Aliamphritea ceti: one gene and its partner. The protein of the gene in region 1 binds, or shares a complex with, the protein of each later gene. Links are inferred from orthologs where the notes say so. Each region holds a gene or a part of one and is shown in the gene's direction. Other genes may lie near its edges.

The links.
Region 2: the proteins of uvrB (region 1) and uvrD are in contact, whole or in part, in a crystal structure (PDB 7EGT), measured with the Thermus thermophilus proteins. The link is inferred for Aliamphritea ceti from one-to-one orthologs. Residues at the interface, in WP_096411307.1 of Thermus thermophilus: Glu23, Leu25, Arg26, Asp27, Gly28, Glu29, Arg30, Phe31, Arg55, Glu326, Asp327, Phe328, Glu379, Ser382, Gln383, His398, Gly400, Arg401; in WP_096412145.1 of Thermus thermophilus: His654, Arg656, Phe657, Gln666, Asp668, Glu669, Lys680, Arg681, Leu682, Ser683, Lys685, Tyr686, Ala687.

What each region holds. Positions count from the first base shown.
Region 1 is NZ_AP025282.1:3,077,001-3,080,223, reverse strand. What follows is about bases 276-3,170. They hold uvrB (excinuclease ABC subunit UvrB), read left to right. Parts: upstream 276-661; coding sequence 662-2,680; downstream 2,681-3,170. Other genes in these bases: OCU49_RS14125 (response regulator), read left to right, coding at 2,851-3,170; OCU49_RS14135 (pyridoxal phosphate-dependent aminotransferase), read right to left, coding at 276-428. In the rest of the region: more of OCU49_RS14135, read right to left, coding at 1-275; more of OCU49_RS14125, read left to right, coding at 3,171-3,223. UniProt on the Escherichia coli protein: The UvrABC repair system catalyzes the recognition and processing of DNA lesions. A damage recognition complex composed of 2 UvrA and 2 UvrB subunits scans DNA for abnormalities.
Region 2 is NZ_AP025282.1:5,071,364-5,074,646, forward strand. Bases 168-3,122 are described here. They hold uvrD (DNA helicase II), read left to right. Parts: upstream 168-511; coding sequence 512-2,734; downstream 2,735-3,122. Other genes in these bases: OCU49_RS23020 (methyl-accepting chemotaxis protein), read left to right, coding at 168-315; OCU49_RS23030 (diguanylate cyclase domain-containing protein), read left to right, coding at 2,888-3,122. Also shown: more of OCU49_RS23020, read left to right, coding at 1-167; more of OCU49_RS23030, read left to right, coding at 3,123-3,283. UniProt on the Escherichia coli protein: A helicase with DNA-dependent ATPase activity. Unwinds DNA duplexes with 3'-5' polarity. Translocates on single-stranded DNA with 3'-5' polarity. Initiates unwinding more efficiently from a nicked substrate than double-stranded DNA.

The sequences.
Region 1 (3,223 bases):
GTCGTCACGATAACTGGCTTACCTTCACCCATCAGAACCATATCCGGGTAAGACACCCAGTAAGGCGCAGGGATAATAACTTCATCACCTTTGTTCAGCAGAGCCATAGAAAGGTTGAAGAAGCTCTGCTTACCGCCGCATGAAACCAGAATCTGGTTTGCTTCGTAGTCGAAGCCATTATCACGTTTAAACTTTTTAATAATCGCGGTTTTCAGGGCCGGAGTACCGTCAACAGCGGTGTATTTCGTGAAGCCGTTGTTCAGTGCGGTAATTGCTGCGGTTTTAATGTGTTCCGGGGTGTCGAAGTCAGGTTCGCCGGCACCTAGGCCGATAATGTTCTGACCCGCGGCACGCAGTTCGGCAGCACGGTTAGTTACTGCCAGTGTCGGGGAAGGTTTGATACTGTTTACGCGGTCGGAAAGTTGCATATCCAAGCCCATATCCTCTGAAAATGTGGATTTATTCCACGGTCGATTAACCGCACAATCATACCGGAAAGCGACATGTGGAATCATCCCCCTGAAAGGTAAAAAAACGACATATTTCTGAAATATGGCAGTGTTTTTTAAAATCAGGGGACACATTCGTTTGTCCCGCTTTCTGCCAGCCGGGTATAATGCCGGATTGTCTCAATCTTCTGTGGTACAAGCGAAATTACATTATGAAGCAACGCTTTCAGGTAAAGTCGAATTTTCAGCCTGCCGGTGATCAGCCGGCAGCGATCGAAGGTCTGGTAACAGGCATCAATGCAGGACTGACCTCACAGACTTTACTTGGGGTAACAGGCTCAGGTAAAACTTTCACTATTGCGAATGTTATTGCTGAGTTACAGCGGCCAACAATCGTGATGGCGCATAATAAAACACTGGCGGCTCAGTTATATGGTGAGTTCAGAGAGTTCTTTCCGAACAACTCAGTTGAGTATTTCGTTTCCTACTATGATTACTATCAGCCAGAAGCCTATGTACCTTCTTCAGATACTTTCATTGAGAAAGATGCCTCAATAAACGATCACATTGAACAGATGCGACTTTCAGCGACTAAAGCTTTGCTGGAGCGAGAAGATGCGATCATTGTTGCGACCGTTTCAGCGATTTATGGTCTGGGTGATCCTAAGTCTTATCTGGGTATGATGCTGCACCTTGACCGTGGTGATGAAGTTGATCAGCGCTTTATTTTGCGCCGCTTAGCCGAGCTGCAGTACACCCGTAATGATATCGAATTACACCGGGGCACTTACCGGGTACGTGGCGATGTGATTGATGTGTTTCCGGCTGAATCTGAAAAAGAAGCGGTACGTATCGAGCTGTTTGATGATGAAGTAGAAAATATCAGTTACTTTGACCCATTGACCGGTGAAGTGCTGCGTAAAGTCCCCCGTGCCACGATTTATCCTAAGTCTCACTATGTAACTCCACGGGAAATTCTGGTCGGCGCGGTTGATAAAATCAAAGTTGAATTACAGGACCGGCTTAAACAGTTACGTGATAACGATAAACTGGTAGAAGCACAGCGTCTGGAACAGCGCACCCTCTATGATATGGAAATGATCATGGAGCTGGGTTACTGCTCGGGGATCGAAAACTATTCACGTTATCTGTCAGGTCGAGACCCTGGTGCGGCGCCACCAACACTGTTTGATTATTTGCCAGACAACGCATTATTGGTAATGGATGAGTCACATGTAACTGTGCCGCAGCTAGGTGCAATGTATAAAGGTGACCGTTCGCGGAAAGAAACGTTAGTGGAATACGGTTTCCGTTTGCCTTCGGCACTGGATAACCGGCCGATGCGTTTTGATGAGTGGGAGTCTATCTCGCCTCAGGTGATTTTTGTGTCTGCGACGCCGAGTAAGTATGAAGCAGCGAATGCGGGTCAGGTAGTTGAGCAAGTTGTGCGACCAACGGGGCTGCTTGACCCTGTGGTAGAAGTCCGGCCTGCACAAACACAGGTTGATAATCTGTTAGGTGAGATTAATAAAGTCGCAGCGAATGGCGAACGAGTTATTGTCACTGTTTTGACTAAGCGTATGGCTGAAGATCTAACCGATTATTTAGACGAACATGGTGTAAGAGTTCGTTACCTGCACTCAGACATTGATACCGTTGAACGGGTAGAAATTATTCGTGATTTACGTATCGGTGAGTTTGATGTGTTGGTGGGGATTAACCTGCTGCGGGAAGGTATCGACATGCCTGAAGTTGGTTTAGTGGCAATTCTTGATGCGGACAAAGAAGGCTTCCTGCGTTCTGAAACATCAATGATTCAGACCATTGGCCGTGCGGCGCGAAATATCAATGGCCGGGCAATTCTTTATGCCGACCGTGTAACCGGGTCTATGCAACGGGCGATGGATGAAACAGAGCGTCGTCGTGAAAAGCAGATCGAGCACAATAAGAAGAACGGTATTGTTCCGAAAGGCATTACGAAGTCAGTTGCCGATATTATGGAAGGTGCCGCGTATATTCCTGGCCGTAAGAAGAGTAACAAAGCTTCTAAGAAAGTGGCTGAAGCTACCGCTGAATATACCCTGGATGCATCTAAGTTGAGCGGTGCAGAGTTGGCTAAAGCACTTAGCAAGCTTGAAGATCAGATGTATGAGGCGGCGAAAAATCTGGAGTTTGAGACCGCGGCGCATTTCCGCGACCAACTGGAAAAACTCAAACACAGTGGTTTGTAGATTTTGAATCAGTAAAAAGCCTGGCAGTTGCCGGGTTTTTTTATGTCTGAAATTTGAAGATAAGCATCATACCGGTGTGATTGAGTCCGTTTTGTCACAAATGTCCGATTTGTCTGATAAGTCGCAATTGTCTGAAAATGTTCTATGATAGGAGGCAGCAAGGAGAAACTATGCAGACATTGACCAGTGGTGTAATTGCCAGCTTATGTAACGTGAATCCCCGTACAGTGTTGCGCTGGATTAACAGCGGTAAGCTGAAAGCCTTCCGTTTACCTGGCGGTAACCACCGTATACTTGAAGCCGATTTTATAAATTTTCTGCAGGAAAATAGCTTGCCAATTCCTGCAGAGCTTAACCGAACGGATACTGATACGGCTCAGTCAGCAGATGTTAAAACTGCTGAAAGCCCAGCGAGGCCGAAAGTTCTGATTGTCGATGATGAGAAAGAAGTTCGTCGGGCAATCAGTCGTGTGCTTCGGCCACTGCAGTGGGAGCTGCATGAAGCTGCTGATGGTTTTCAGGCAGGTAGTCTGTTGCTGCAGG
Region 2 (3,283 bases), 2.0 Mb from region 1 along the record:
GCCTCGGTAGAGTCGATGCGTCATGGATCGGAACAAGCCAACCAGGTACTGGCCAACTCAGAACAAGTATCGGAATCGCTACAACAGGTTCAGCACGCGGTCTCAAGTATTTCGGATATGAACGCTCAGGTTGCCACTGCCGCAGAAGAGCAGCGCGCAGTAGTAAACGAGATAAATAAAAACATACTCGAAATAAATAACATGGCCCAAGAAAATGGCGAGGGCTCGAAGCTACTAAATTCCACAAGTAATAATCTGGCACAACTCGCTATAGAACTGGAACAGAAGATAAAACAATTCAAGCTAACAGCATGACCCCTGTAAAATAGGAATCCTTTCCTTATGACCAAAGGGATCAAAGCCGCACGACAGAGAAGGTACTCAATAATTATTGGATATCTTCTTTTCTCTCTCCTTTTCAGATAACACTCGCGCCCATTAATTGGTCTGTTATAATCCGGCACTGATTATTTATACAGCAAATTCTGCATCAGCATAGACCCGGGCGCTTATGGACGTATCACACCTGCTTGATTCACTTAACGAAGCTCAGCGCGACGCAGTTTCTGCGCCGCTTGGTAACCTGCTGGTCCTGGCCGGCGCGGGCTCAGGTAAAACCCGGGTACTGGTACACCGTATTGCCTGGCTGATTCAGACCGAAGGTTTGTCGCCTTATTCTATTATGGCGGTAACCTTTACCAACAAAGCTGCGAAAGAAATGCGTGGCCGGATTGAAGAGCTACTCGGACTGAACCCCAGTGGTATGTGGGTAGGTACATTCCACGGTCTCGCGCACCGTATTTTACGGGCACACTGGCGTGATGCAGGCTTAACTGAAAACTTCCAGATAATGGATTCGGACGATCAGCTCCGGCTGGTAAAACGCCTCAGTAAAGAAATGAATCTGGATGACAGCCGCTGGCCGGCCAAACAGTTTCAGTGGTACATCAACGCTCAGAAAGATGACGGCCTGCGCGCCGCACACATTGACCCGGGCGGCGACCCTTACGCTCAAATGATGGTAACCATGTACGGCGCTTACGAAGAAGCCTGTGAACGTGGTGGTATGGTCGATTTTGGCGAACTGATCTTACGCTCCCTGGAACTGCTGCGTGATCGTAACCCTTCCCTGCTGAACCATTATCAGGAACGCTTCCGGTATATTCTGGTCGACGAATTTCAGGATACCAACACGATTCAGTACGCCTGGCTGAAACTGCTATGCAGTGAAATGGATCCGCGTAAGCCTCAGCCTGAAAAACTAATGGCCGTTGGTGATGACGACCAGTCTATCTACGGCTGGCGTGGCGCTAAGATTGAAAACATTCAGCGCTTTAAAGACGACTACAACGACACGACTGTTGTGCGTCTGGAGCAAAACTACCGTTCTACCCGTAACATCCTCAGCGCGGCAAACGCTGTCATTGTTAACAACCAGGGGCGCTTAGGTAAAGAGCTCTGGACGGAAGGTACTGATGGCGAGCCCATCTCAGTGTATGCGGCATTTAACGAGCAGGATGAATCCCGTTTTATCGTCGACCAGATAGAAAGCTGGGTACGCGACGGCAATATGCGCAGCGAGTCAGCGATTTTATACCGCTCCAATGCCCAGTCCCGGGTACTTGAGGAAGCCCTCATCCGTGCGGGAATGCCTTACCGGATTTATGGTGGCCAGCGCTTCTACGACCGTCTCGAAATTAAAAACGCGCTCGCTTATATGCGTTTACTCAGCAACCGCGAAGATGATACTGCCATGGAACGCGTTATAAACGTTCCTACCCGCGGTATTGGCGGAAAAACAATCGAAGAAGTGCGCTTGCATGCCCGTACTGAAGGCGTATCCATGTGGCGCGCTGCTAACGAAGTGGTTGAGTTAAACAAGCTATCTGCCCGCGCTGCAAACGCCCTGCAAACCTTTATTGATCTGATCAACGAACTCGACCAGAACACCCAGCAGACAGAACTGTATGAACAGACTGAGCACGTCGTACAGTGCTCAGGCCTGATTGAGCATCACCTGAAAGAAAAAGGCGATAAAGCCCAGGCTCGGGTAGAAAACCTTGAAGAATTAGTCAGTGCGGCACGTCAGTACCTTTCCACCTGGGAGCCGGATAAAGAAGAGAACACCAATACTACGCCCCTGGCGGCCTTTCTTGATCAAGCTGCTCTGGATGCCGGTGACACTCAGGCCGATGAACATCAGGACAGCGTGCAATTAATGACACTGCACTCAGCTAAAGGTCTGGAATTTCCATTGGTGTTTCTGGCCGGTATGGAAGAAGGTCTGTTCCCGCATAATATGTCGATTGAAGAACCAGGCCGCCTGGAAGAAGAACGACGCCTTTGCTATGTCGGCATTACCCGCGCAATGCAACAGCTGTATCTGACCTATGCAGAATCCCGTCGCCTGCATGGCAATGAAACCTTTAACCGGCCATCACGCTTTATTCGCGAAATTCCAGAAGAGTTTCTGCAGGAAGTACGCCTGAATGCCAGTATTCGTCGCCCGGTTACCGCGCAACGTACACCTCAGCAAACGGCTTATTCGCAGGCACAACCGGATCAGGACATCCCCGCTATTGTGCTGGGTCAGCGTGTATCCCATCCAATTTTTGGTGATGGTATCGTCGTTAACTATGAAGGCCAGGGACCAAAAGCCCGGGTCCAGATTAACTTTGATTACGAAGGCAATAAATGGCTGGTTGTCGGTTACGCAAACCTCCAGCCACTCTAAGCTAACAATCCCAGCCGGCAATTCTGCCGGCTTTTTTATACATAGATTCCCTTATTCGCCATTAGTCGTAGTTTTTTTGTCTTTTCCCCTTTATTTTTTGTGGGTAATCAGGCAAAAAGGTATTAACTGAAACTGAATACTGGCAAAGGGAACATGGCCTCTTTCTTTCGTGGCTCCATATATGCAGCAACAGCAATGACCGGGTTACTCTGGTCAGCACTGCTGTGTATCTACAGCATGCTGATATGCCCTTTCCTGGCGGGCATGCAGGCGCCGGTATTATTCTGCCTCTATACCACCAGTATCGCCGCCGCCCTTTGCATTCAACCTGCCATTCATCAAGCTATTACCAACAGAACACGCCAATACTCTTCTACCATCCGATTCGGTCTCCAGCTGTTTTCATGGATAACGCTGGGGGCTGGCCTAGCTTTGTTTAACTATCTGGCATTCGATCTGCCATCCGGCAGTGGTGAAAAAGTAATACTAGGATTTGGCTTTTTAGGCGTCTACAGCAGCATCAGCCATTTACTGAAGCAACCGCTACCT